DNA from 2 places in the Micromonospora sp. CA-240977 genome. Region 1 is predicted to be linked to the other one. Evidence: riboswitches for the same ligand, from Rfam matches in the RefSeq annotation. Region 1 holds a riboswitch; the other holds the start of a gene.
What was found. Region 1 has a riboswitch for S-adenosylmethionine ahead of thrC (threonine synthase). Riboswitches for the same ligand answer to the same signal wherever they lie in the genome.

Region 1 (14,567 bases):
AGTCGATGACGACGGTGTTCAGACCGGCCTTCTCGGTGTAGACCGACGCCTGCCGGGCGTGCGTCTCCAGCCAGTCGCCGTACTCGGTGGAGCCGGTGAAGTCGACGATCTTCACGGCGCGGTGCAGGGCCAGGTCGCTGGCGAGCTTCTCACCGGGGGCCTCGGCCGCCAACATGATCAGGTTGCTGTCGAACCCGGCCTCGGCCAGCACCTCCCGGGCGTACTTCACGGTGATGGCCAGCGGCAGCACCGCGCGCGGGTGCGGCTTGACGAGCACCGGGTTGCCGGTGACCAGCGAGGCGAACAGCCCCGGGTAGGAGTTCCAGGTCGGGAAGGTGTTGCAGCCGATCACCAGCGCCACCCCACGCGGCACCACGTGGAACGTCTTTGTCATCCGCAGCGGGTCGCCCTTACCGGCGGACTTCTCCCAGCCGGCCGTGCCCGGGTGCCGGGTCATCTCGGCGTACGCGTACGCCAGCGCCTCCAGCGCCCGGTCCAGCGCGTGCGCGCCGCCGGCCTGGAAGGCCATCACGAACGCCTGCCCGCTGGTGAACTGCACCGCGTTGGCCAGCTCGAAGATGTGCTTGTGCAGCCGGTCGAGAATCTCCAGGCAGACCCCCACGCGGACCTGCGGGCCGGCGTCGCGCCAGGCCGGCAGCGCGGCGGAGGCGGCGTCGATCAGCTCGCCGGGGCCGGCATGCGGGTAACGCACCGCCAACTCCACCCCGAACGGGCTCGCCTCGGTGGCGACCCGCGCACCGGCGCCCGGCTGGTCGAGCGGGAAATCACCACCGAGGTACGCCTCGAAGGCGGCCTTACCGTCGGCGGCGGCCGTCTCGCCGTACACCCGGGGGCTGGGGGATTCGGGATAGGCGGACCAGTAGCCCCGCTCCGTGATCGCGGTCAGCGCACGGTTGAGGGTGTCGGCGTGCCTGTCGTACAGGGGATGCGGGGTCTCCGTCATGCCCGCCATCATGCCTGAGTCCGGTCCGCGAGCAGTAGCGCGAATGCCCGACAGCGGCTCATGCCTGAGTCCGGTCCGCGAGCAGTAGCGCCGATGACCGACGGCACCGGGATTGCCCGGGTCGGCAGCGGGTAACCGCTGCCTCCGGCCAGGACAGCCGGCCACGGGAGGGCGACGGGTGAGGGTCACCGAGATCCGGGTGCACGGGGTCGCCGACAAGGGGCCCGAGTCGATCCTCGACCGACCGATCGTCGCGCGGGTCGCGGGGGACGACAACGCCGGCTTCTACCGGCCGCGGCCCGGCTTCGGTACCCCCGCGGATCGCGACGGGGTGACGCTTGAGGCGTACCGCTGGAGCCGGTTGACCGGCGGCACCGCCACTCGAACGTTCTCCCTGGTCCTGCTCCTGCCGTTCATGCTCAGCAACATCGCGGTCTGGATGCTGCCGGTCAGCGGTCGCGGTGGCCATGCCGGTCGGGCGCTGTGCCGGCTGCTGGCCGCGACGATGACCGCGATGTACGTGCTCTCCACCGTCGGGGTGTCCCTCGACCTGATCGCGTGGCAGTGCGCTGCCTACCCGAGGTGCCTGGAGGGGCGGCGGGAGATCTCCTGGCTGGGCGGCGTGCCGCCGGGGCAGCGGCTCGCGCTGCTGGCCGTACCGCCGATCATCGCGATCGTCCTGATCTGGCGACTCGGTGCCCGGACCTGGCAGCTCCCCGAGGACGGCAACCACCCGCCCGGGGTGGGTGCGGACCGGCTCGACGCGCCCGCCTTCTGGGACGCCCGCACGCTGCTGCGTCGACTGCGCTCGGTGCACGTCGCGGTGGCGCTGGGCACTCTCGACCTGTCCCTGCTGCTGGCTCTGGCGCCGCACGACGCCACAGTGCCCGGCTGGCTGCTGCTGGCCGCGGATGTGGCGCTGCTCGCCGGCGCGGCGGTGCTGCTCTGCCGGCCGGCGATCGAGCGGCGTGGAGAGCAGGACCAGCGGAGTTCGCGGGCGATCCGCTGGGTGGCCGTCGCGCTCACCGCCCTGACCCTGGGGTACGCGTTGCTGCCCCGGCCGCCCTGGCAGGCCGAGGGGATATTGCCCGGGTACGGGGTGCTGGCCGCTGGACTGTTCGCCGGGCAGGTGGCGCTGCTCGCGATGCTGGGCCTGGTGGTCGTGGTGCAGCGCCGCGCCCTGCCCCGGCCCCTCTTCCTGCTGGCCGGGCTAGGCGCGCCATTGCTGACAACCGTCGCGATCGGGCTGGGCGTCGCCTACGACGCGGGCCTTACCTACGGGCTCGCCGAGTATCTGGACCGTGGTTCCAGCCCGACGCCGGCAAGGCCGCTGCCGCCTGGTGCGCCACCGCTGTCGCCGCCGATCGCCTTCCGCTGGGCCACCCTCGGCTTCTCCCTCGCCACGCTCCTGGTGCTCGTGACGGCAGTGCTCATACTTCGGTTCGGCCGGAATCGTCGGCGTCGGGAGGCCGAGGAACTGGTCCGGCGGGACTACCCGGAAGCCTCCCGGGCGGCCCCCGAACGGGTCCGGGCCGTCCGCGACGCGATCGCGCGTGCCGTGCTGACGGATCGGCTGGGGCCACTGCTGGCCGCCGTGTACGTGGTGTTGGCACTGCTCACCCTGGCGGCGGCCGGGCTCTCGGTGATCGGTCCCGGCCCGGGTGCGCTCGCTCTGCGACTCGGCGGCGAGCCGCTGGCCCGTCCGGTGATCTTCGTTACCGACCTGGGCGCCCTGCTGATCGGGCTGTTCGCCATGGTCCTCGCGGCGATGGGACTTGTCGCCTACCGATCCGGCGCGATCCGGCTGGTCGGGGTGCTCTGGGAGCTGGCAACCTTCTGGCCGCGTGCCGCACACCCGCTCGCCCCGCCGTGCTACGTCGAGCGGGCGGTCCCGGAGCTGGCCCGCCGGGTCGGTCAGCTCACCGCCAACGGGAACGGGGTGGTGCTGTCCGGGCAGAGTCACGGCAGCGTGCTCGCGGCGGCGACGGTCCTCCAACTCCCCGACCACTGCCGCCGGCGGGTGGCCCTGCTCACCTACGGCGCCCCGCTCGGAAACCGGTACCGGCGGATCTTCCCGGCGTACGTCAGCGACGAGATGTTGCGCGAGGTCGGCAGCCGGTTGGCCTGGCGGTGGATCAACCTGTGGCGGTACACCGACGCGGTGGGCGGACCGGTGTTCGTCCCGCTCGTCGACGGACCCGACGACCCGGCCGCCCGGGTCGACCGTCGGGTACGGGATCCGAAGGGGCTGCTCATCCCACCGACCGACACCGTGCCCCCTCCGGTGCAGGGTCATCGGTTCACGCCGGACGACGACTTCCAGGCCGCGATCCGCGAGCTGGTCGAGCGCTGGGAACGGCCGAACGAGTGACCGGCGGGGTCAGAGGGTGAGTTGCCAGTCGGTCCAGGAGTCCATCGGGCGGAAGCCGAGCTGCTCGTTGATCGCCACCATGTAGCTGTTGCTTGCCGCGTTGAAGGTGTCGATCACGCGGATCGCCGGCTCGTGGGTGAGCAGGTGGTGCAGGTTCTCGGCCTTGGCGATGAGACCGAGCCGGTGCCCTCGGTGATCCGGGTCGACGATGGTGATCTGCTGGAACGCGTGCCAGTCGGCGGAGGCGCCCACGTCCAGCATGGTCCAGGCGACCAGTCGACCGGACGCCTCGTGGCGCATTCCGAGGTGGTAGCACCGCCGGCCCCGGGCCTCCAACGCCCGCTCGTTGCCACGGACACGCTCGGCGTCCACCTGCTCCGGGTCCCACTGCACGTCGCCCATTGGCGCGTCAGTCATCAACCGGCCGTCCAGGTAGGCGATGTCCGCCACGTACTCCTGTGGGGTGGCACCCTGCCAGGAAACCGACCGGTAGCCCTCGGCTCGCGGCCGGGCCTCGGCCAGCGCCGCCCGCAGCGCGATCCGGTCGATCGCGTCGACCTCGAGGCGACGACGCACCTCGACGAGGGCCGGTTGGGCGCCGGTGGCGGCGGCGAACGCGTCGCCCGCCCCGCTTCGGGCTGGCCCGTCGGGCAGGGCGGAGACGGCCATTCCGATCACCCGCTTGCGGCCGTGCTCGCGCAGCAGGCGCACCGCGTGCTCGTGCAGCGCCCGGCCGACGCCCCGCCGCCGCAGCTCGGGATGCACAGTCAACCCGACGGTGGCGTTGTCGGTGTTGTCGAGGTACGGCAGGTCCAGCTGGAGGTAGCCGGCCGGCACGCCGTCGAGCCGGGCCAGCGCCCAGAGCGACTCGGTGCCGGGCATCGGCGTGTGCAACCACGCGTCGAAGCGCCGCCGACAGAAGGGCGGAAAATCCGGCAGGTCGGCGTCGTTGGCCGCCGCGCCGATCAGGTACGCCTCGTCGACGGCGGCTCGGTCGGCTGCGTCGAACGTCGCGATCGTGATGCTCATGCCGAGGAGCGTGCGCCCCGGGAAAGCGATCGGGCCAGCGAATTATTCGCTGGCCCGATCGAACGTGGTCGGGAGGGACACTCGCACAACGCCTCCGGCGTTGGGTCGCAAGAACTTCAAAAGTCTTCGGCGAAATGCCCTCCCGCACGGAGCATCTTGCGCCGTCCGGTTCCTGCCGTCAAGTCCGCAGCGGCGGGTTTTCCATACTCACAGCGAAACCCCAGTTACCCAGCTGATCCACTCGGGTTCCCTGAGAACGGGGTGACCGGGCCGGCCGGACACCGCAGTCTTCAGGAACGCGAGTGGACCAAACGGGCGGGGTGGGTCAGCCGAGGAGACCGGCGTCGCGGGCGGCGCGCAGCGAGGGCTTGATGTGGTGGGTCGGTCCGACCTGACCGGCCACCGCGTCGACGGTCTTCAGACCTTCGCCGGTGTTGAACACGACGGTCTCCGCGGTCGGGTCGAGCCGACCGGATTCGACAAGCTTGCGGAGCACCGCCACTGTCACCCCGCCTGCGGTTTCCGCGAACACACCGGTGGTGCGGGCCAGATCGCGGATGCCGGCGCGGATCTCGTCGTCGTCTGCGTACTCCATCCAGCCGCCGGTGCGGCGGACCGCCTCCAGGGCGTAGAGGCCGGCGGCCGGGTCGCCGATGTTGAGCGACTTGGCGATGCCGGTGGGCTTGACCGGGATGATGGTGTCGCTGTCGGAGTGCAGCGCGACGGCGATCGGGTTGCAGCCGGCGGACTGGGCGCCGAAGACCTTCCAACCGCCGGCCGGCGCCTCGACCAGGCCGATCTCCACCAGCTCGGAGAACGCCTTGTCAATCTTGGTGAGCAGCTCGCCGCTGGCCATCGGGATGACCACCTGCGCCGGGATGCGCCAGCCGAGTTGCTCGGCCACCTCGTAGCCGAGGGTCTTGGAGCCCTCCGCGTAGTACGGCCGGACGTTCACGTTGACGAAAGCGGTGTCCTCGAATTCGTCGGTCTCCACCAGCTCGCCACAGAGCCGGTTGACATCGTCGTACGAGCCGTCGATGGCGACCAACTCCCCGCCGTACACGGCGGTGGTGATGACCTTGCCCTGCTCCAGGTCACTGGGGATGAAGACCACCGAGGGCGCCCCGGTGCGGGCGGCGTGCGCGGCCACCGAGTTGGCCAGGTTGCCTGTCGACGCGCAGGCGAACCGGGTGAAGCCGAGCGCCTTCGCGGCGGTGAGCGCCACCGAGACGACCCGGTCCTTGAACGAGTGGGTCGGGTTGGCGCTGTCGTCCTTGACCCACAGCGGCGCGGTGATGCCCAGCTCGGCGGCGAGGTGCGGGGCCGCCACCAGCGGGGTCAGCCCCGGGTCGAGGGTGACCCGACTGGCCGGGTCCTGACCGGCGGGCAGCAGTGCGGCGTAGCGCCAGATGTTCTCCGGGCCGGCCTCGATCTGCTCGCGGGTGACGGTGGCCAGGGCGGCGGTGTCGTAGTCGACCTCCAGCGGGCCGAAACACTCGTAGCAGGCGTGCTGGGCGACGAGCGGGTAGCGGGCTGAGCAGGCACGACAGACCAGGGCGCGGGCGGGGCTGGCGGAGGTGTCGATGCCGGAGGCGGCGAGCGTCGACGTCATGTCGAGAGTCCTCTCATCTTTCCCCACATCGCACGGTGCGGCGGGGACGGAATTGGCACCTGCCCCGCGGGTCGCTCAGCGGTGAGCGCGCGGGGTGGTTGCCGGGGCGTCGTCGGGCCGTATCCCTCAGCCCCTCTGGATGAGGTATGCAGTTGTGCCGTCGAGTCTAGGCAACTAAGTCCGCCGCCTCCACCGCGGATCCCAGTGGGTGGGTCAGCGGGCGTTCACCGCGACAGGGTCGACCACCGCGATCTGATCCGTGACCGCGGTCGGCTGCGACGGCGACGACGGCCGGGTCCGCGCCCTGGTGGCGAGGTTCGCGGCGACCAGCGCGCCGATCGTGATGGCGGCCCCGACCAGCTCGATGGGCTCCGGGCGGTAGCCGCGGGCGATCTGCACCGCGAAGGTGGTGACCGGGACCAGGTTCATGAACAGCGCGGCGTTTGCGGCACCGAGCCGCTGCACCCCGGTGTTCCAGGCCAGCACCGCGATCACCGCGCCGACGACCACGGCGTACGCCAGTTGTGGGGTGACCGCCGCGAGGTCGGCGGCGGCCGGCGCGTGCTGCCAGCCGACGGCGTCCGCGCCGATGCTCGCGGCCAGCATGGCCGCCGTGCCGGCGACCGCGGTCAGGGTCGTGAAGCGCAGCGGTGACCAGTCGCCGAACCGGCTGGCGCCGTGCGTGTAGATGCCCCAGCCGAGCACCGCGCCGATCATCATCAGCCCACCGAGACCGAACTGGCCGAGCCCGGCCAGGCTCCCGCGGGTGATCACCAGGCCGACTCCGAGGAGCGCCACCAGGGAAAGGGCCAGCAGGAGCGGCTTCGGCCGTACGCCGTCACGGGCCCAGCGGACCAACTGGGTGATCAGCGGGGTGGTGGCCACGAAGAGGGCGATCTGCTGCGGGGCGGCGTGTTCGAGCGCCAGGTTGGTGAGCACGTTGAAGCCGGCGAAGCCGACAACGCCCAGCAGCACGATCTCGCCCGTCCGGCCGCCGTGCCGCAGCGCGCCGGAACCTTCGCGGAGCAGCAGGATGGCGACCAGGATGACGCTGGCCAGGAGGTAGCGGGCGGTGGTCAGGTTGAGCGGGTCGACCCGGGACAGCGCACTGGCCAGGACCGGGAACATCACGCCCCAACCGAGCGCGGCGAGCAGCGGGTAGGCGGCGGCACGGGGTCGCATCGTCAGCTCCAATGTTCGAGTATCGTCGAACCAACGACACCGACCCTAGGGTGTTGTTCGAAAGTTGTCGAACAAGGGTTACACTGGTCACATGGAGCCGCACGAACCCGACCTGAGCGACGTACCGGTCACCACCGTGCTGGCCGCACTCGCCGACGACGTACGACTGCAGATCGTGCGAGCGCTGGTCGAGGGTGGCGAGGCGACCTGCGGCAGTTTCGACTTCGGCGTCTCCAAGGCGACCCGCAGCCACCACCTCAAGGTGCTGCGCGAGGCCGGCCTGACCCGCACCCGGGCCGCCGGCACCAGCCGCCTGGTCCGGCTGCGCCGCGACGAGCTGGACAGCCGCTACCCCGGCCTCCTGGACGCGGTCCTCGGCACGCGCACGGCCTGACCGGGCGCGTTCGCCGGAGCCGCCTCATCGAGGCCCCGGCGAACGCGCGGCACGGGTGCGGTCAGACGACCATCGAACTGCGCTCGGCCATCGGCGCCGCGGGCGCGGACCGAACGTCGCGGCGACGGGAGAGCAGCGTGTCGAGCGCCCAGGAACCCGGGCCGAGGGCCGCGACCAGCAGGAACGACCAGCAGAAGAGCGCCGACAGCTCACCGCCGTTGTGCAGTGGCAGCAGATCATCCGGCTGGTGCACGACGAAGTAGGCGTACGCCATCGAGCCGGATGCAAGAAGAGCGGCGGGTCGGGTGAAGAGCCCGGCCAGCACCAGGCCGCCGCAGACCAGTTGAATCAGCGCGGCCCACCAGCCCGGCCAGGTGCCGGGGGGTATCGCCGTACCCGTCATGGGGTTGCCGCCGAACAACCCGAAGACCGAGGTCAGGCCATGCATCGTGAACAGCAGGCCGATCACGATGCGGAACAGGGACAGGGTCGGCCCGCCGAGCCGAGGAACGTTCATCGGTACCTCCATCGAAGGAATCTGATCTCTTCAATGTGAGGCATGAAACTATCGAAGTTTATAAATTCCTTGCTGGTGGGAAAGTCCCCGGTCGGAATGTACCGGTGTCCACAGCCCCGCGTCGAGCGCCCGCAGCGCCGCAGGTGCGCCGCCGTGGCGCCTGAGCTGCGAATACGACGAGATCCGAGCCGCGCCAACCGCCGTGGGCGCGCTCCCATAGTGTGGGTACGGCCCTGTCGAGCTGCCCCGCACACGGGGCAGACCCAGGCACGCACCCCCTTGATCGCCTGCCCGAGGCACGCCGGCCGGCATTGGTGATCCATCCAGCGATGTCGCAGACGATTCAGCTCCGAAGGCGCTCCAGGGGCAGTGCCCGCAGGCGAGCGGGTGACTCGGGATCCGGCGGGGGCGATGACACTGACACTGCCCCAGAAATGGGGCAGCTCGACAGGGCGCGTGGGAGACAGTCGGGGCCGGGCGGCGGCGGCTCACCCACGTGGGCGAGGATCGTCGAATGGTCTCCGGCGACACGGCAGCACGGCGGCGTATCAGCGCGGCGGTCGCGATGGCTCTCGCGCTCGGCGGCTGCACCACCGGCGACCATCGGGGCCAGGGCGGGGACCCTCCGAGCCGGCCGCCCACCGCGCCGAGTCCGTCCACGAGCTCCACGAGCACCGACCCGCTGGCCGACTGCCCGGCCTCCGGCGTCCGGATCCGCTCGACCGGCGGGGACGCCGCGATGGGCCTACGCGCCCTCGGCCTGGAGCTTGTCAACTGCGGTGACCGCCCCTACCAGCTCAACGGTTACCCGGTGCTGCACGTGTTCGACGAGCAGCACGAGCCGATCATGCTGCGCGTGGTCAACGGCGGCAAGGAGATCACCACGGGCTTCGACCAACCGCCCCGGAAGGTCACCCTCGCCCCGAACGAACGGGCCACGGCCGTGGTGCTCTGGCGCAACCTGGTCACCGATTCGACAGTGGTGGCCACCAACGGCGAGTACCTGAGGGTGGCGCCCGCGGCCGGGCAGCCGGGCGAAGAGGTGGACCCGGACGGGCCGATCGACCTGGGCAACACCGGCCGGATCGGCGTCAGCGCCTGGAAGAAGACCGAGTCGTCCGCGCCGGCGCCGACCCGGCCGGCCCCGCCGCCGATGCCGAGCGCGGTGCCGTCGTCGGTGAGCCCGCCCGACAGCCGGCTGTGAGCCCCGCCGCTACGACGTGATGTCCTTGCGGGTGAAGCGCCAGAACGCCAACCCCCAGAACAGCGTCGCGTAGCTGATCGCCGAGATGCAGCCGCGTACCACGTCGTCGGTCTGCACCGGGGTCGAGAGCAGCCCCAGCCAGGCGGTGCTGAAGTGGGTGGGCAGGAAGTCGCGTACCGCGCCCAGGGCGGTGATCTGGTCCAGGATGCTGGACAGGATCCAGAGCAGAACCGCACCACCCACCGCGCCCAGCGCGGCGTCCGTGGTCACCGACAGCAGGAACGCCAGGCCGGCCACCACCAGCAGGACGACCGCCAGGTAGCCGAGCACCGCCAGCAGCCGGAGCAGCCCCTCGCCCGGCTCCAGTTCGGCGGCGACAGTGCTGCGCAGCGGCGACCAGCCGTAGCGCAGGGTGCCGGCCAGCAGGGCAGTGCCAGCCAACAACACGAGAGCCAGTCCCGAGTACGCGAGCGCGACCACCAGCTTCACCGTCAACAACCGGGCCCGGGGCACCGGGATCGCCAGCAGGTAGCGCAGACTGCCCCAGCTCGCCTCACTGGCCACCGTGTCGCCGCAGAACAGCGCGACGACCACCACGAGCAGGAACGACGCCGACACGAAGATCGAGAAGAGGGTGAAGTTGAGGCCGCCGGAGGTGGCCAGGTCCACCAGACTGGCGAACTCGTTGTTGCCGTTGTCGTCGTCGCCACCGGAGTTGAACTGGAACGCGATCAGGATGATCAACGGCAGCAGCACCATGAACCCGAGCGCCAGCTGGGTCCGCCGCCGGGACGCCTGCCGACGGAACTCCGCCGCGAACGGCATGGTGGCCGACGGCCGGTAGCCCCGGGCCTCGCCCGCGTCGACAACAGCCATCACCGGTCACCGCTTCCCCGAGAGTTGTCGCCCACCAGGGCGAGGAACGCGTCCTCCAGGCGGCGCCGCGGCACCACCCGGTCCACCCCGATGCCGGCGCGTACCAGCTCGGCCACCACCTCGCTGCGGGCCGTGCCGTTCGTGTCGACCACCAACTGGCCGTCGCTCTCGGGCAGCACCCGCACCCCGTGCAGCCGGTCCAGCACCGCCCGCGCCGCCACCGGGTCACTGACGTCGAAGAGCACGCTCGGCGACTCGCCCACGATCTCCTCCACCGGCCCGGACGCCACGATCCGGCCCTTGTTCACCACCACCGCGTGGGTGCACGTCTGCTCCACCTCGGCCAACAGGTGGCTGGAGACCAGCACCGCCCGGCCGTCCGTGGCGTACCGCTGGAGCACCCGGCGCATCTCGGCGATCTGCGGCGGGTCGAGCCCGTCGGTCGGCTCGTCAAGCACCAGCAGCTCGGGCAGGCCGAGCATGGCCTGGGCGATGGCGAGACGCTGCCGCATACCGTGGCTGTAGTTCTTGATCTTCCGGTGCACGGAGTCGCCCAGGCCGGCGATCTCCAGGGCCGCGTCGAACTGGGCGTCCTCCCACGGCCGGCCGGTGGCCCGCCAGTACGCCTTCAGGTTCTCCAGCCCGGACATGTGCGGCAGGAAGCCGGGTCCCTCGACCAGCGCGCCGATCCGGGACAGCACCGGCGAGCCGGGCACCAGCCGGCGACCGAAGACGTAGATCTCCCCGGCGGTCGGCTGGGTCAACCCCATCAGCACCCGCAGGGTGGTCGTCTTGCCGGCGCCGTTGGGCCCGAGCAGACCCACCACCTGACCGGGGTGCACCTCGAAGTCCACGTTCGACACCGCCACGAAGCCGTCCGCGTACTCCTTGCGCAGCTCGCGCACGGCCAGCGGCGTCTCCGCGTACTCCGGATGCACCGACCGGTCCTGGCGGCGATGCCGGCGGCGCAGCACGGCGACGACCACGACGAGGCCGATCGCGATGGCGGCGAGCAGGCCGGCGAGCACCCAGCGCCAGAGCGTCGCGGCGGTGGGGATCGGCTCGCCGTCGACAGTGGGCAGGGTGACCGCGCCGTCCGCCGCCACCGTGTAGACGGTCGGCTCGGCCGGCGTGGTGTACGCCTGGTCGGAGGTGGCCACGACGAGGCGTAGCCGGTGCCCGGCCTCCACCCGGCGGACGATCCCGGGCAGCGTCACGGTTACCGGGGTGGCGTCCTGCACCTGCTGCGGCAGGCCGGTGAGCCGGATCGGGGCGACCAGCCCGTTCGGCAGGGTCGCCGCGCCGTCCTTGTCGACGTCGTAGAGCTTGACGAAGAGCACCGCCGTACCGGTCGGCGAGGCGGCCCGCAGGGTGACGGTGGGCGCGCCGGCCACGTCCACCGCCTCGGTCAGCGGTGTCGACTCGAACCGGGCGTGCTGGCCGGGCACGTCGCCGGCCACGCCGTCCAGCAGGGAGGTGAGCCCACCGGCGAACGGGATCGAGGAGATCGCCGCCGGGTTGCCGTTCGGCGGGTTCGCGATCGGCTGGGCCGGCCCGGCGACAGTGACCTCCCGCCGGTTGTTGCCGGTCAGACCCGGGTAGTCCGCGCGGCGGAAGCCGGTGGCGACCAGACCCCTGTCGAGCGCGTCGAACCCGGCGATCCGCGACCAGGTGAAGTCGTCGCCGGGCGCGTCGCCCTCGCCCCTGACGTAGTGGTCGAGCCACGTGACGGTCAGGAACTTCACCCGGTCCTCGTCCGAGCGGGGTCCACTGCCACCGTCGTGACCGCCGGTGAACCAGGCGACCCGGACCGGGGTGCCGGCGGCGGCGATGCCCTTCGCGTTCGCGTCCGCCTCGCCGAGGGGGAAGAGCGTGTCCGCCTCGCCCTGCACCAGCAGGGTGGGTGCCTTGATCCGATTCAGTACGCCCGCCGGGCTGGATCGGCGCAGCAGGTCCACGGCCGCCTGATCGGCCCGGCCGGTGGTGGCGATCCGCAGGTACGCGGCGCACACGTCGGCGGCGAACCGGCCGCAGGACGGGTCGGCCGCACCGGCCGGGGCACCATCGGGACCGGTGCCCGGACCGGCACCCGGCCCCGGGCTGGGCGGGCCGGCCGACGCCGGTGCGCCCTGCGGCTGGGCTGCGGTCCCGCCGGAGAGCCCCGCCGGGCCGGAGCCCACGTTGCCACCGCCGCCGAAGAACAGACCGGCCCAACCCTTCTTGAACACACCCTCGGTCGGGGCTCCGCCGGTGCTCTCCGGCAGAAAGGCGCGGGACAGGTCGTTCCAGGTGATCATGGGGACGATCGCGTCGACCCGGTTGTCCTGGGCGGCCAGCAGCAGCGCCAACCCGCCGCCGTACGAGCCGCCGACCACACCGACCTGCGGGTCGCCGGCGGCGTTGGTGCGGACCTCCGGCCGGGCGGCCAACCAGTCCAGCAGCCGCTGAGCGTCGCGCACCTCGTAGTCCGGGCTGTCCAGGTGGATCTCCCCGCCGCTGCGGCCGAAACCCCGGGCGGTCCAGGTGAGCACCGCGTAGCCGCGCCCGGCGAACTCCTCCGCGTCGGAGCGCACCGACTCCTTCGTGCCGCCGAACCCGTGGGCCAGCAGCACCGCCGGGACCTTCCTCCCGGACGACGCGTCGTCCGGAAGGTAGAAGGTCGTGTCCAGATCGACCGGCTGGTCGCCGGACGGTCCGGAGCGGACGGTGAGCATCGCGCTCTCGGTGCGTACGCCCGGCCCCTTCGGCCACACCGCCCAGGTGACGGCGGCGGCCAGCAGCACGACGACGGCCGCTGCGGCGATCGCGCGACGGCGGGTGGGCAGGGCACGCCGGAACCACGCGGCCGGCGACGGCGATGTCATGCGGCACACGGTACGGCCCGCAGCCTGAGCATTGGCTGAGATCCGCCGTACGTCCGTTCGGTTGCCCCGATCGGTGCGCGGGGGGCAGCGAGCGCGCCGTGTCCGACGCGGCCCAGTGAGTTGAGTTCGGATCCCGTGAATTCCGATCTTCCACAGATATCCGTCTCGATCCCTCCATGTCACACCCACTGACGAAACAGAGCGTGTCGGGAACGCGCGCGAATGGTGACATTGCTCGAACTGACGCGAACCTGACTCGCCGACTGAGGCCTGACCAGCAGGGGGGTCGGTTAGTTTTCCGGTCCGGTGCACGGGACTTGTCGGGTCACCCGACGCCGCGCCGATCCGCGCCCCATGCCGGAGGAGACACAACCATGACAGTCCCCGCGCCGCGGGCCCGTCGACGTCCGTCCACCCTGGGCCGACTGCTGCCGCTGGTGCTCATCGGGGCACTACTGGCACCGGTGGGTCTGCTCGTCACGTCCGCCTGGCGGCAGACCACCGACGACCGGGACCTGGCCGTCCGGGAGCGACTCGGCGTGCAGTACCTCACCGCCCTGGGCTCGGTCACCGACGCCCTCGTGGAGGCCCAGTCCGCCGCGGTGAGCAATCGACCCGTGTCCGGCGATGCGCTGAACCGGGCGGTCGAGGAGGCCGCGGCGGTGGACGCCCGCATCGGCGCCGAGCTCCTCAGCCAGGAACGCTGGGCCGGGGTCCGCGCCAAGCTGGAGGCGCTGCGCGGCCGCAGCCCCGCCGACCCGGAGTCCGCCTTCACGGCGTACGGCGAGGTCTCGGACCTGCTGCTGGCACTGCACCGCAAGGTCCGGGAGAGTTCCGGGCTGGTCCGCGATCCCGTCGCTGACTCCTTCTTCCTCCAGGACAGCGCCGGCCAGGAACTGCCCGAGGCGGTGGTGGCCGCCGGCCGGCTCGCCGATCTGGGCACACTGGTCTCCCGCCGGCCAGCCGCCGAGCAACCACGCGGCCTGATGGAGCTGACCGGTCTGCGGGTGGCCGCCCTAGCGCCAGCCAGTGACCTCGTCGACAACCTGCGCTCCGCCGTGGACGGTTCGGAGAGCACCGATCTCGGCGCCAACGTGCTGACCCCGCTGGACACCTACCAGCGCTCGGTGGAGGCGCTGGCGGCCTACTCCACCCCGCCCAAGGCCACCAGCGTGGTGGACCCCGGTCAGTTGAGCGCCGCCGGGCTCAACACGCAGCGCGCCGCCCGCCAACTTCAACCGGTCATCCTCGCCGAGCTGGACGCCCTGCTCGTCGAGCGCATCGACGGGTTCAACCGGGACCGCTGGCTGATCGGCGCAGCGGGCGTGCTCGCCGGGCTCCTGCTGAGCTGGCTCGCCGCGCTGCAGATCGCCGCCGCTGGCCGGGCGCGACGCCGGGCGGCCCTGGCCGCGACCCACGCGGAGAGCGCCGACGCCCCGTCGCCGGCGGACTCGTGGCAACCGGTGCCCAGCGACCCGCGCGGGCTGCAACCGGCCGGCGCGACCCGCGATCCGGAGCCCGCGCAGTGGGGGGCCTTCGATGCTGCTCGGTAGG
Region 2 (14,567 bases), 1.8 Mb from region 1:
GATCCGCGCACTCTGGACCGACGACCTGGTCGAGCACGTCGAGCTGACTCCGATGCCGCAGGGGGAGACCGCCGGCCTGCTGGCGGAGATGCTGGGCGGCCCGGTCGACGCCAACTCCGCCGACCGGCTCGGCCGGCTGTCGGCGGGCAACCCGCTGCTGCTGCGGGAGCTGGTGCACGCCGCCAACGGCAGCTCTGAGCTCAAGCAGACCTACGGGATCTGGAAGTGGACCGGGCGACTGGAGCTGGCGCCCAACCTGACCGACCTGATCGACACCCGGGTCGGCAAGCTCACCGACGGCGTCCGCGCCGTCGTCGAGCTTGTCGCGTTCGGCGAACCACTCGGCCTGCACCTTCTGCGGCAGGCCGCCGCCCAGTCGGACGTGGAGACCGCCGAGGAGCGCGGGTTGATCAGCGTGGTCCAGAACGACCGGCGCACGAACGTCCGGCTGGCCCATCCGCTCTACGGCGAGGTGATGCGCCGCCGCTGCCCGGTCAGCCGCACCCGCCGACTCCAGGCACACCTCGCGGAGCTGCTCGAGAAGGTCGGCAAGCGCCGCCGCGACGACCTGCTGCGGGTCGCGGTGTGGCGCCTCGACTCCGGCACCGCCCAGGATCCGGCGCTGCTTGTGGACGCGGCGGTCCAGGCGTTCACCCGCTACGACGTGCCGCTGGCGACCCGCCTGGCGCGGGCCGCGTTGCACGCCGGTGGCGGCTCCGACGCGGCGGAGTTGCTGGCCACCATCCTGATGTTCGCCGACCGGCCGGAGGAGGCCATCGAGGTCCTCGACGCGGTGACCCCCGAGCCCGGCGACGAGCGGCGGTACTGCCGCTGGCTGACCGTACGCGGGATGGTCAGCTACTGGGGGCTGAGCCAGCAGTCCACAGTGGAGGAGATCGCCGGCCGCGTCGAGCAGCTCAGCGACTCCGGGGACCGGTCCCGGGTGCACGCCTTCGAGGCGATCATGCGCCTGCACCGGATGGACACGACCACCGCCGTGCGGCTCAGCCAACAGGTGCTGGACCGGCCGGCGGCCGGCGTCGCCGCCCGCGAGTTGGCCCGCTGCACCATCGCGTACGTCCAGGCCGCGCAGGGTCAGCTGACCCACAGCGGTACGGCGATCGCCCAGGTGCACTCCGCCGTCGCCAACTGGCGCACCGACATGCCGTACCTGCAACTGGCTCTGGAGCTGGCCCGGGGCACCCGGCTCATGCTGACCGGCGACCTGGCCGGGATCGACGCGATAGTGGCCGACGAGTTCGCCGACCTCGCCGATGCCGGCGACTTCCGGCTCGGCACCGGCTACCTGGCCATCCTCCAGGCGTACGCGGCCCGGCTGCGCGGGCAGAGCGACGCCGCCACCCGCGCCTCGCTGGGGGCCTGCGCGGTGTTGGCCACCAGCCGGGTCTACGCCGGTCTGGCCCAGGCCGAGCGGGCCCAGTCGGCCGCGCTGCGCGGCGACGCGGCGCAGGCCGCCGCGGCGATGGCCGAGGCGGACCGCACCCACGCGCCGGGCATGGCGGTGCTCTACCCGTGGCTGGAGCAGGCCCGGGGTGCGACGCTCGCCGCGTCGGGTGACCTGCCGGGTGCGGTCAAGCACCTCGGTGACCTGGTGGACCGGCTGCGCTCGGACGGCTTCGCCGGGCACGAGGTGCACGTCCTGCACGATCTCGTCCGGCTGGACCAGGCTGGCATGCCGGTCGGGCCCACCTGCTCCGACGGTGGTCGACGCACTGTGGCGCAGCGCCTGGCCGAGCTCTCCGAGCGGGTCGACGGGGCACTCCCGCCGCTGCTGGCCCGGCACGCCCGCGCAGCGGTGACCGACTCCGCCGCGGATCTGCTCGCGGTCGCCGACGACTACGCCTCGCTGGAGTTGACCGTGTACGCCGCCGAGGCCACCTCCCAGGCCGTGCAGCGGCTGCGGCGGCAGCACTCGACGGCGACAAACGGCGCCCGGGAACGCCTGGCTGGCCTGCTCGGGCGCTGTGACCTGATCCGGACGCCGGCGCTGCACGCGGGGGCGCCGGTGCTGACCGAGCGCGAGTGGCAGGTCGCCCGCCTCGCCGCGCACGGCGCGTCCAGCCGGGCCATCGCGGAACGGCTCTACCTCTCGGCGCGCACCGTCGAGAATCACCTCCAGCGGATCTACAGCAAGCTGGGCGTGACCGGACGGGCCGAGCTGTGGGCCGCGCTGCGGGCGATCCCGGGCCACGACGACGGCGACGCGAACTGAACCTTAGGGTGGGGCGGTGAGCATCAACCGCCCCGCGCTGCTGACCGACCACTACGAGCTGACCATGGTCAGTGCGGCACTGAAGGACGGCACCGCCGACCGCCGGTGTGTCTTCGAGGTGTTCAGCCGCCGGCTGCCGAGCGGCCGCCGGTACGGCGTGGTCGCCGGCACGGCCCGGCTGATCGAACTGATCCGCGACTTCAGGTTCGACCCCACCGATGTCGACTTCCTACGGCGCACCGGCGTGGTCGACGACGCGGCAGCGGCCTGGCTCACCGACTACCGCTTCACCGGCGACATCGACGGGTACGCCGAGGGTGAGCTGTTCTTCCCCGGTTCACCGATCCTCACCGTCTCCGGCGGTTTCGCCGAGTGCGTGGTGCTGGAGACGCTGGCGCTCTCCGTGCTCAACCACGACAGCGCGGTGGCCGCGGCGGCGGCGCGGATGGTGACCGCGGCACGGGGTCGAGCGCTCATCGAGATGGGGTCGCGCCGGGCCCACGAGGAGGCGGCGGTGGCCGCGGCGCGGGCCGCGTACCTTGCCGGTTTCCGGTTCACCTCCAACCTCGCCGCCGGTGCGCGTTACGGCATTCCGACGGCGGGCACTGCGGCGCACGCCTTCACCCTGCTGCACGACGACGAGCGGGCGGCGTTCGCCTCGCAGGTCGCCACGCTGGGCAAGGACACGACGCTGCTCGTCGACACGTACGACATCAGCCAGGGCATCCGCAACGCGATCGCGGTGGCCGGACCGGAGCTGCGGGCGGTACGGATCGACTCGGGCGACCTGGCGGTAATCGCCCAGCAGTCCCGGGAGCTGCTCGACTCGCTGGGCGCCACCGAGACCAAGATCATCGTTTCGGGTGACCTGGACGAGTACTCGATCGCCGCGCTGGCCGCCGAACCGGTGGACATGTACGGCGCTGGCACCGCCGTGGTCACCGGCTCCGGCGCACCGACCGCCGGGCTGGTCTACAAGCTCGTCGAGGTCGAGGGGCGGCCGGTGGTGAAGCGCTCCGAGCGCAAGGCGACAATCGGCGGCCGGAAGGTCGCGGTCCGCCGGCACAAGCCGACCGGCACCGCCACCGAGGAGATCATCGTGCCGCAGGGCGTACCGGACCGGCAGCCCAACGACCGCATGCTCCAACACTCGTACGTGGTCGCCGGCGAGCCGGCGTGGCTGCCCACCCTCGACGAGTCGCGAGAGCACCTGCGCGAGTGCCTGATCTCCATCCCGTGGGAGGGGCTGAAGCTCTCGGCCGGTGACCCGGCGGTGCCGGTCTCCGTTGTACCCGCCGACTGATCTCGTCGAGCATCCCGCCACAGACAGACAGTGAGGAGAGGGACTCCAATGGCCAACGCTCTGATCATCGTCGACGTGCAGAACGACTTCTGCGAGGGTGGCTCGCTGGCCGTCGAGGGCGGCGCGGGGGTGGCCGCCGGCATCTCCCGGCTGCTCGCCGCCGAGCCGGACCGCTGGTCGCACGTGGTCGCCACCAAGGACTACCACGTCGACCCCGGTGCGCACTTCGGCGATCCGCCGGATTTCGTGGAGTCCTGGCCGAGGCACTGCGTGGTCGGCACCAGCGGGCCGGAGTTCCATCCCGAGCTGGACACCGGTCGAGTGGAGGCGATCTTCCACAAGGGCGAGCACGCGGCGGCGTACTCCGGGTTCGAGGGGCATGCCGACGACGGCGAGTGCCTGGCCGACTGGCTGCGCCGGCACGACGTGGACCGGGTGGACGTGGTCGGCATCGCCACCGACCACTGCGTGCGGGCTACCGCGCTGGACGCCGCCCGGGAGGGTTTCGCCACCACCGTGCTGCTGGAGTTGACCGCGGCGGTGGCCCCGGCGACCACCGACGTGGCACTGCGTTCCATGGACGGCGCCGGGGTGACCCTGCACGGGGAGCCTGTGATCAGGGCCGCACAAGACGGTAATTGATTGGCCATCGGGCCGTCGCCAGTCGAAGATGGCGCCGGAGGTACGGACCCACGTGAACATGAAGCCTTACCGGCAGGCGCTCGCGCTGCCCGGCCTGCGGTCGCTGCTGGTGGTCGCCGTCCTCGCCCGCATCCCGCTCACCGCGACCGGGGTGACACTGACCTTCCACGTGGTGTTCGACCTTGATCGCGGTTACGGGGCCGCTGGCCTGGTGGGTGCGGCGGTGACCGTGGGCGCGGCGATCGGCGGGCCGATCCTCGGTCGGCTGGTGGACCGGCGTGGTCTGCGTCCGGTCCTGGTGCTCACCGGCATCGCGGAGGCGATCTTCTGGTCCACCGCGCCGTCGCTGCCGTACCCCCTGCTGTTGCCGGCCGCGTTCGTGGCCGGCTCACTGGCCCTGCCGATCTTCTCCGTGGTCCGTCAGTCGATCGCCGCGCTGGTCCCGGAGGACCAGCGCCGCCCGGCGTACGCGTTGGACTCCATGTCGGTGGAGCTGTCGTTCATGATCGGCCCGGCGTTGGCCGTCGCTCTGGTCACCGCGATCTCCGCGCAGACCACCATGTACCTGGTCGGCGGCGGCATCGTGGCCGCCGGAATCGCCCTGTGGCTGGTCAACCCGCCGATCCGCGAGGCCACCGGAGAGCCCAGCGGCCCAGCCCAGCGGGTGCCTCGCCGGGAGTGGCTGACTCCCCGGCTGCTCGCCGTACTGGCACTCAGCACCGCCGCGACCCTGGTGCTCGGCGGCACCGACGTGGCGGTCGTCGCCGTGCTGCGGGCCAGCGGCGAGGTCGGCTGGACCGGCGCGGTGCTGGCGATCTGGGCGGTCGCCTCGCTGGCCGGCGGGTTCGCCTACGGGGCTGTGCACCGTTCGTTCTCCCCACTGGCGTTGACCGCCGCACTCGCCCTGTGCACCATCCCGGTCGGGCTGGGCGGCGCGCACTGGTGGCTGCTGTGCCTGGCGCTGATCCCGGCCGGTGCGCTCTGCGCGCCGACCATCGCGGCCGGCTCCGACGCGGTCAGCCGCCTGGCCCCGGCCCAGGTACGCGGCGAGGCGATGGGGCTGCACGGGTCGGCGGTCACCGTGGGCATCGCGATCGGTGCGCCGCTCGCCGGTGCGGTGATCGACGCCAGCTCGCCGATCTGGGGCTTCGTGGTCACCGGGGCACTCGGTGCGCTGGTGACCCTTGTGGTGCTCCCGATCGAGCTGCGCCGTCGCCGCGCCGCCGCGACCACCCCACCGCCCGTCGAGGCGGACCTCACCCCCGCCACCCGCTGACGGCCAGCCGGGCGGACCCAGAGCCCGCCAGCCGGCTGGTTCGGCCAGCCGGTGCTACGGTCGCCTGCACAGGTCATGAGTGTCAGCGCGAAGCCCCGGCTTGCTGGCCGGCAACCCTCCGTTCGCGGGCGGGGTGCTCCGGGTGAGGACCAGGCTCGGTACGAGTGGTGTCGAGCAAGCCGCGAACCAGGAGGTCAGTGTGTCGGCTGCCACTTCTTCGGACCAGGGTGGCGCGCTGAGACTGTGCCTCGCCGACGTTGACGTCGCCGGGCAGATCGCGCTGCTGCACGCCGACAGTTGGCGCCGGCACTACCGCGGCGCCTACGCCGACTCGTTCCTCGATGGTGATGTCGTCGCTGACCGTCGCGCGGTCTGGACCGCGCGCTTGGCCACCCCCACCCGGAGCCACACGGTGGTGGCCGAGGACGACGACCGGCTTGTCGGCTTCATCCACGTCGTGTTCGATCAGGACCCGCGTTGGGGCAGCCTCGTCGACAACCTGCACGTCGCTCACGACCGCCAGCGGAACGGCGTCGGCACCGCGCTCCTGGCACACGCCGCCCGGGCCGTCGTCGAGCACGCGAGGGCCGGCGGAATGTACCTGTGGGTGCTGGAGCAGAACACTGCCGCACAGCGGTTCTACCGCGCCTGCGAAGCTCGCCACGTCGAGACGGCGCGGGTGTCGCCGCCGGGCGGAGACCCGTCCCGGCTCAACGGCAGTCCGCGCAGGTTCCGGATGGCCTGGCCGGACGCCACCGTCGCAGGCAATCTCGACACCGAACTCGGACGTCGACCCCAGCCGCGCTGAGCAGCCCGCGGGTCAGCGGTCGCGGCGGTGCGGCGGGCCGCCCGGCCGGGGCGAACGTGGTCGGACATGGCGACGGGCGCCGCTCCCGGTGGTCCCGGTGGCGGCGCCCGTCGTACAGCTGGGCTTGAGCGTCAGTGCCGATCGATGTCGCTTGCGGTGTCCTCGCGGTAGCTGGCGCCGCCGTCCGACTCGCTGGTGAGCGGCTTCGAGCCACCCTCCGGCGGGCCGGCCAGGGTCTGGCCGGCGGCCAGCTCCGGGAACTTCGCGTCGAACGCCGGCCGCTCGGAGCGGATGCGGGGCATCCGGTCGAAGTTGCGCAGCGGCGGCGGGCTGCTGGTCGCCCACTCCAGCGAGTTGCCGTGACCCCAGGGGTCGTTCACCTCGACCACCGGGCCGGTCTTGTACGACTTCCAGCAGTTGTAGATGAACGGCAACGTGGAGATACCGGTGATGAACGCGCCGATCGTGGAGATCGTGTTCAGCGTGGTGAAGCCGTCGCCGGGCAGATAGTCGGCGTAGCGGCGGGGCATGCCCTCGTTGCCGAGCCAGTGCTGCACCAGGAACGTGGTGTGGAAACCGATCATGGTGAGCCAGAAGTGCACCTTGCCCAGGCGCTCGTCGAGCATCCGGCCGAACATCTTCGGGAACCAGAAGTAGATGCCGGCGAAGACCGCGAACACGATCGTGCCGAAGAGCACGTAGTGGAAGTGCGCCACCACGAAGTACGAGTCCGACACGTGGAAGTCGATCGGCGGGCTGGCCAGCAGCACGCCGGTGAGACCACCGAAGAGGAACGTGACGAGGAAGCCGATCGCCCAGAGCATTGGCGTCTCGAAGCTGACCTGACCCCGCCACATGGTGCCGATCCAGTTGAAGAACTTCATACCGGTCGGCACGGCGATCAGGTAGCTCAGGAAGCTGAAGAACGGCAGCAGCACCTGGCCGGTGGCGAACATGTGGTGCGCCCAGACGCTCATGGAGAGCGCGGCGATCGCGACGGTCGCGGCGACCAGACCCTTGTAGCCGAAGATCGGCTTGCGGGAGAAGACCGGGATGACCTCGCTGATGATGCCGAAGAACGGCAGCGCGACGATGTAGACCTCGGGGTGTCCGAAGAACCAGAAGAGGTGCTGCCAGAGCATCGGCCCGCCGGTTGCGGGGTCGTACACGTGGGCGCCGAGGATGCGGTCCGCGGCGAGCGCGAAGAGCGCGGCGGCCAGCAGCGGGAAGACCAGGATCACCAGGAGGCTGGTGACCAGGATGTTCCACGTGAAGATCGGCATCCGGAACATGGTCATGCCGGGCGCACGCAGGGTGAGCACCGTAGTGATCATGTTCACCGCGCCGAGGATGGTGCCCAGACCGGAGATGGCCAGACCCATGATCCACATGTTGGCGCCGACGCCGGGCGAGTGCTCGACGCTGCTCAGCGGCGCGTACGCGAACCAGCCGAAGTCAGCGGCGCCACCCGGGGTGAGGAACCCGGCGGTCGCGATCGTGCCGCCGAACAGGTACAGCCAGTAGGCGAAGCTGTTCAGGCGGGGGAAGGAGACGTCGGGCGCGCCGATCTGGATCGGCACGATGTAGTTCGCGAAGGCGAACACGATCGGCGTCGCGAAGAACAGCAACATGATCGTGCCGTGCATCGTGAAGAGCTGGTTGTACTGCTCGGGCGACAGGAACTGCAGCCCGGGTCGGGCCAGCTCAGCACGCATGATCAGGGCCATCAGGCCACCGATCATGAAGAACGCGAACGCGGTGACCATGTACATGATCCCGATTTGCTTCGCGTCCGTGGTTCGCAGCAGCCGCGCGATGGCCGACCCCTTGACCGGCTCCCGGACCGGCCAGGGCCGGGTCACGACCGGCTTGGGTGCGACGGTGGTCACGAGTGGCCTCCGGTTCTCGGTTGTCCCGCTCGGCACACGCTGTTTATCGGCGGGCCGTCATCCGCAAGGAGGATAGTCCCCGGCAGGTCGCAGCGCCGCGTGGGGTGGCGTGACACGATCTACAACGGGCCTACAGCGGGCCGAGCAGTAGCCGGTAGTGCTCCCCGAAGATCCGGCCGCCGCGCCCGCGCAGCAGCGGGTCGCGCAGCGCCGGCGGCACGTCCCTGGTCCGGTTGCGGTCCCGGGTCCGGTCCCGCACCCATCGGGTACGCGGACGACGACGACTCTCGTACGCCACCAGGGCCGCTTCCACACTGCCGGCGGCGCGCAACGACTCCGCGAGCACCACCGCGTCTTCCAGTGCCATCGCCGCGCCCTGGGACAGCGTGGGGGCGGTGGCGTGCGCGGCGTCCCCGACCAGGAGCACCCGTCCCCGGTACCAGCGGCCCAACTCCACCTCGTCGGTGATCCCGACGTGCACCCCGTCGAGTGCCGCAAGCACCTCCGGCACCGGGCCCCGGTAGTCGGCGAAGAGGTCGCGCAGCCGGCCCAGTGGGTCGGCGGGCGCCTCCGTGCCGGCCTCGTCGGCGTAGAGGTGCAGCCGCCCGGCGCCCATCGGCACCATCAGGAAGCCGGAGCGCTGGCCGAGCAGTGCGGTCCACTCGGTGACGGGCGGGCCGTCCCGCAGCACGGCCCGGTAGACCACCTGACCGACCGGGCGGGGCGGCCCGCCGAGCGCGGCCAGCGCGCGGACCGAGGAGCGTGGCCCGTCGGCGCCGATGACCAGGTCGTACTCGGTGGTGGTGCCATCGGTGAAGGTGACCCCGACCGCCCCCGGCAGCAGCTCCAGGGTGCGGACCTCGGCGCCGTGCCGGACGGCGCCGCCGGCACCGCTGAGCAGCACCCGGTGCAGGTCGGACCGGAGCAGCGCCCGGCATTCGCCGACGCCGGCCCAGAGGGCGTCGAGGTCGACCTCGCAGAGTCGCGCGCCGGTGGCGTCGAAGAACCGCTGCCGGTGGATGACCTGCCCGAGGGGGCGGACCGGGTGGTGCAGATCGAGCCGGTGCAGCGCGCGGGCGGCGTTGCCCGGCAGGTAGAGGCCGGCTTCGGTGGACTCCCCCGTTGGCAGTTTGTCAGTGACGTCGGGCCGGAAGCCCGCGAGGCGCAGCGCCCGGGCCACGGCCAGGCCGGCGATGCCCGCGCCGACGACGAGGATGCGCAGGGGGGAGCCACCCATTGTGGTGTACGCCTCCGGAGGGGGAGCGGAACGCGTTGGAGGCAACACGCTACTCGGAGCGATCGGCGCACGCCAGGCCCGATCGGCCGCCCGGAGCCACTCGTCGGCGTGCCCGTGGCGCTTGGCTGGTCGCCTGCCGACAGCCGTCCGGTGGGTGGGCGGTAATCCGCACGATTCATCACTTTGGCACGTACGGTTGCGCGACAGTTTCAGGCATGTAAATGTGTCGTTGAGCGTGGGAGCGCTCCCGTACCACCCCACCACATGCGGCGCCCGGCATGCGCCGAGTCAAGGAGCGTCATGAAACGTCAACTTCGGGCCCTGGCCGCGACCGGCGTGCTGCTCGCCGGCTCGCTGGTAGCGGTGGCCTTCGGCGGCAACGCTTCCGCCGACACCCTGATCTGCGAACAGTACGGCTCGACGGTGATCCAGGGCCGGTACGTGGTGCAGAACAACCGCTGGGGCACCACCGCCCAGCAGTGCATCAACGCCACAAGCAACGGCTTCGAGATCACCACCCTGAACGGCAGCAGCCCCACGAACGGCGCACCGACGGCGTACCCCTCGGTGTTCTTCGGTTGTCACTACACCAACTGCTCCCCCGGCACGAACCTGCCGATGCAGGTGAGTCAGATCAGCAGCGCCACCAGCAGCATCTCCTACCGGTACGTCAGTGGGGCGACCTACAACGCCTCGTACGACATCTGGCTGGACCCGTCGCCCAAGCGGGACGGGGTCAACCAGATGGAGATCATGATCTGGCTCAACCGGCAGGGCTCGATCCAGCCCATCGGCTCGGTCGTCGGCTCGACGAACCTGGCCGGCCGGACGTGGCAGGTGTGGCAGGGCAGCAACGGCTCCAACAACGTCATCTCGTACGTCGCGCCGTCGGCGATCTCCAGCCTGAACTTCAGCGTGCTGGACTTCATCAACGACGTCCGCAACCGGGGCGCGATCAACAACTCCTGGTACCTGACCAGCATCCAGGCCGGCTTCGAGCCCTGGCAGGGTGGCGTCGGTCTCGCGGTGACCTCGTTCTCGGCCAACGTCAACGGCGGCGGCACGCCGCCCACCAACCCGTCGACCCCGACGCCCCCGCCGTCGGGCGGCGCCGGATGCGCGGTGAAGTACACCGCCAGCTCGTGGAACAACGGCTTCACGGCCGACGTGCAGATCACCAACACCGGGTCCAGCGCGATCAACGGCTGGACGCTGACCTACAGCCTGCCCGGCGGGCAGCAGGTCACCAACGCCTGGAACGCCACGGTGAGCCAGAGCGGGTCGGCGGTGACCGCCCGGAACGTGAGCCACAACGGGTCGATCGCGCCCGGCGGTACGGCCAGCTTCGGGTACCAGGGGACGCTGAGCGGGTCGTACTCGTCCCCGACCAGCTTCTCGCTCAACGGCGCGACCTGCTCGCGCGCCTGAGCAGTATCCCTACCGACAGAGAGGGGCGTGATCATCTGGTCACGCCCCTCGCATTGTGCCCGCCACCCGCGCTCTTCTCGACGCGCCGACCCTGCGTCACCGACCTTCTTCAGCCACCGCTCTCCCGTAGCCCAGGGTTTCACGCAAGAGTGCCAGAATCGTGGCGCAGAAGGCGTCCTCGATCGGAGCGGCATGGGTGACCAGCGTAAGTGCAGTCGCCTCCGGCAGAGCCAGTTCGACTTCGGTCCATCCTGACAGCGGACCATCGTCCAGGCCACCCTCGCCGGCGACGTCCACCTTCATCACCAAACTTCGGTGAATCTCGTAGAAGAGCGCCACTGGCCCGGAGCCGTCCGACATCGGGGCATATCCGTGCTCCTCCCAATGCTCGTCCATCACCCCGTCGCGAGCGAATGTCAGTTCGCCATGAGTTGGAAAGCGACTGGCATCGACGAAGGCGGTAGTCGTCGCCCCCTTGCCGTCATCAAATTCAATGAGGGCAGACGGCCACAGCCGCCGCATGCCACGGACGAACGCGGTCACGGCCGGCCGCGCGTCGAATGGCACCATAACGAGCGTGTCCACTCCAGTGATCTCCACGCGTCCTCCTCTTATCTGCCGACCCCGGCACGCGCCTCAGCCTGACACCGATCGAATCCCGGCCCTAATCGGCCACTGAGCGATATCTGAATTGTCGGATCAGCGGGTCCCTCACCTGCCGGGATACCCGGAACCGCCCGAGGCAGACCGCTACCATCCCGAACAGTGGAGTTCCCGGCCGCCGCTTCCCTGGAGGATCGGGAAAGAGCGTTACCCGGTCGGGGTGACCAGGCCTTTACCAGCATTGCCAGGGGCGGCTACCGCCCAACCTCGGCTTCTCGCCCGACGATTCCCTGTACCGGCTATCAGTCGGCCTCGTGATTCACTCGGGTTCCGTGAAGCCGGGGCATCATCGCGCCGGGGACACCCCGACTTCCGGGAGGTCGAGTCGATCAATCCGGGGCGCGGGCCGTCCGGGTCAGACCCGGGTGAGGCGGACGGCGTCGGCGATGACCAGGCCGGTGGCGTTGCTCCACCTGCTCACCGCCACCCGGTTGGCGTCCCCGGCGGGCAGCGTGAACGTGCCGAGGACCCGCCACTGCCCACCGGTCACCCGCTGGTCGACGTAGACGGTCCGGTTGCCGGTGCTGGTGGCGACGATGTACGGGGTGGCGCTGTTGTAGCCGCTGTTCGTCGGCCACCAGGCCTCGACCCGGTAGGCGCCGGCCGTCGGCACGTTGAACCGGTACCAGGCGGGATCGCTCGCCGCGACCGGGTCGGCGTACCGGTAGTCGGCGCCGTAGCGCTGACTGGAGAACGTCGAGACACCCCAGTTGGCGCTCGCGGTGAAGCGACCGGCGGTGGTGTTGTCCACGGTGGAGGACCAGGCCGTGCCGCCGGCCATCCTCGCCGCGACGTCCGCGCGCATGACGTTCAGGTCGATGAAGGACGGGTCGATCTTGCCGGTGGTGCTTGTCTCCCGGTGCCCGCGGGCGTAGCTGCTGTCCCGGCCGAGGCGGGTGAGCACGGCGGCGGTGGCGGCGAGCGACGCGTCGTACTGCGCGGCGGTCATCTCCTGGTTGACGCCGTTGTAGTCGATCTCCCACCCGATCATGAGGGTGTTGCCGTCCCCGGCCGGGATCGGCCCGCTGCCGCCGCTGACCCCGGCGTGGTTGCACCGGCCGGCGGAGATGACGTGGAAGACACCGTGGTAGTCGACGAGCGCCTGGCACAGCGGCCCGGGCAGGTCGGACCGGCCGTTGATGCAGATGCCGAGCGCCGGGTGCGGGTTGCTGGCGCTGGAGGTCGAGGCGGTGTGGTGCCAGAGCACCCCGATCGGGTCGAACGACCCCGGCCGCATCCGGTTGAGCCAGTCGCCCTCGACGACGACCTGGACCCCGGCGGCGCGCAGCACGTCCACCAGCCAGGGAATCGTCGCCATCAGGCGTCCTGGATCAGGTCGGCGAGGCACTCGACCTTCGGCGCGGCGCTCGCCGGGGCGGGTCGGGCGACGACGGTCAGCGCGGCGGCCACCAGGGCGGGGATGCCGAGCACCCCGCGGCGGCGTAGACGGATGGATGGTGATCGGGTCATGGCGATCCTCCAGCGACGGCGAGCACGAACGGATCGACGATCGTGATGACGGGCACGCTATACCGTCATGAGCGTCGATGTCGATAGCCTTCATCGCCGAGTCAGAGCCTGAAGGAAACCACCGGATCAGACCTCGCCGAGCGCGTCGATGTCGCGCATCTCCTCCGCCGTCAGCGCGAAGTGGAAGACGTCGAAGTTGGCGGTGATCCGCTCCGGGGTCACCGACTTCGGAATCGCCACGATCTCGTGGTCGATGTGCCACCGCAGCACCACCTGGGCCGGGGAGACCCCGTGTGCGGCAGCGATCCTGGTCAACACCGGATCGCTGAGGTCGCTGGTCTTGAACGGGCTGTAACCCTCCAGCACCACACCCCGGTCCCGGTGCTCGGCGTGCCGCTGCCGGTCGTACAGCGCCGGACTCCACTCGATCTGGTTGACCGCCGGGTTCTCCTCGGTCGACTGGATCAGCTCGTCGATCTGCCCGGTGCTGTAGTTGCTGACGCCCACCGCCCGAACCAGGTTCTCGTCCCGGGCCGCCAGCAGCTCCCGCCAGAGCGGGATGCTGTCCGACGGCGACGACGGCGGCCAGTGGATCAACCACAGGTCCACCTGGTCGACGCCGAGCGCCGTCAGGCTGGCCTCCAACGTCGCGCGCTCCTGGCCCACCCGGTTCGGCGGGAGCTTGGTGGTGATGAAGACGTCCTCCCGGCGCAGCCCGCTCTCCTGCACCGCCCGGCCGACCTCGCGCTCGTTGCCGTACACCGTGGCGGTGTCGACATGTCGGTAGCCGGTGTCGAGCGCGGCCAGCACCGCCTCGTAACCGGCCTGGCCGGTGGCCTGCCAGGTGCCGAAGCCGAGCAGGGGCATCCGGACATCCCCCGGAAGCAGGGCGGTGGGCTGGTCGGTGAGGTCCATGAGGTCCGTTGTACCCCGCCGAGCCCTCCGCCGCCGAGCGAACCGGACACTCCGGCATTCCGACGCGCCGGTCCGGCGGGCGTGAGCAGCGTCGACGTTCCGGACGCGCAACGCCGGGAGCTGCGCGATGGGCTGGCCTTGACCGGTGCGCACTGGCAGACTCCGCAGGGTTCCCGGGCGCGCGCGACGCGGCCCAGCGCACCGGGTGCGAGCGGAGGCATCGACGCGGTCCGAACGGCGAGGAGCGACGTGTACCTGACTCACCTGGACTGCCCGCGCTGCGGCAAGGAGCACTCCGCCGACGAGTTGCGCAACCTCTGCACGTGCGGCTCCCCGCTGCTGGCCCGCTACGACCTGCCGGCGGTGGCGAAGGCGGTCACCCCGGAACGGTTCGGACTGCGCCCGGCCGACCTGTGGCGCTACCGGGAGCTGCTGCCGGTCGGCGACCCACGGCACGTCACGACGCTCGGCGAGGGCTGGACGCCGCTGCTGCGCGCCCCGGCGTACGGCGCCGAGATCGGCATCGCGGACCTGATGGTCAAGGACGAGGGGTTGATCCCGACCGGCTCGTTCAAGGCGCGCGGCGCGGCGGTCGGGGTGAGCCGGGCCCGGGAGCTGGGCGTACGGCAGATCGCGATGCCCACAAACGGCAACGCCGGGTCGGCCTGGGCGACGTACGCCGCGCGGGCCGGGATGGGCGCGA

Region 2: another riboswitch for S-adenosylmethionine. It lies ahead of ACQPWW_RS06245 (N-acetyltransferase family protein); the one in region 1 lies ahead of thrC (threonine synthase).

What each region holds. Positions count from the first base shown of each region.
Region 1 covers NZ_CP192055.1:7,025,300-7,039,866, forward strand. The annotation lists gene paaN (phenylacetic acid degradation protein PaaN) at 1-964, opposite strand, end outside; gene ACQPWW_RS31990 (hypothetical protein) at 1,143-3,335, shown strand; gene ACQPWW_RS31995 (GNAT family N-acetyltransferase) at 3,345-4,364, opposite strand; gene thrC (threonine synthase) at 4,690-5,976, opposite strand; SAM riboswitch class I at 5,987-6,122, opposite strand; gene ACQPWW_RS32005 (DMT family transporter) at 6,190-7,158, opposite strand; gene ACQPWW_RS32010 (ArsR/SmtB family transcription factor) at 7,250-7,552, shown strand; gene ACQPWW_RS32015 (DoxX family protein) at 7,614-8,069, opposite strand; gene ACQPWW_RS32020 (DUF4232 domain-containing protein) at 8,584-9,273, shown strand; gene ACQPWW_RS32025 (ABC transporter permease) at 9,283-10,149, opposite strand; gene ACQPWW_RS32030 (alpha/beta fold hydrolase) at 10,149-13,013, opposite strand; gene ACQPWW_RS32035 (hypothetical protein) at 13,388-14,566, shown strand; gene ACQPWW_RS32040 (sensor histidine kinase) at 14,553-14,567, shown strand, end outside.
Region 2 covers NZ_CP192055.1:1,305,921-1,320,487, reverse strand. The annotation lists gene ACQPWW_RS06265 (LuxR C-terminal-related transcriptional regulator) at 1-2,233, shown strand, start outside; gene ACQPWW_RS06260 (nicotinate phosphoribosyltransferase) at 2,250-3,536, shown strand; gene ACQPWW_RS06255 (isochorismatase family protein) at 3,585-4,178, shown strand; gene ACQPWW_RS06250 (MFS transporter) at 4,207-5,454, shown strand; SAM riboswitch class IV at 5,526-5,641, shown strand; gene ACQPWW_RS06245 (N-acetyltransferase family protein) at 5,654-6,262, shown strand; gene ctaD (aa3-type cytochrome oxidase subunit I) at 6,394-8,151, opposite strand; gene ACQPWW_RS06235 (FAD-dependent monooxygenase) at 8,282-9,388, opposite strand; gene ACQPWW_RS06230 (GH12 family glycosyl hydrolase domain-containing protein) at 9,689-10,816, shown strand; gene ACQPWW_RS06225 (hypothetical protein) at 10,913-11,416, opposite strand; gene ACQPWW_RS06220 (N-acetylmuramoyl-L-alanine amidase) at 11,835-12,797, opposite strand; gene ACQPWW_RS06215 (hypothetical protein) at 12,797-12,949, opposite strand; gene ACQPWW_RS06210 (aldo/keto reductase) at 13,076-13,864, opposite strand; gene ACQPWW_RS06205 (threonine synthase) at 14,114-14,567, shown strand, end outside.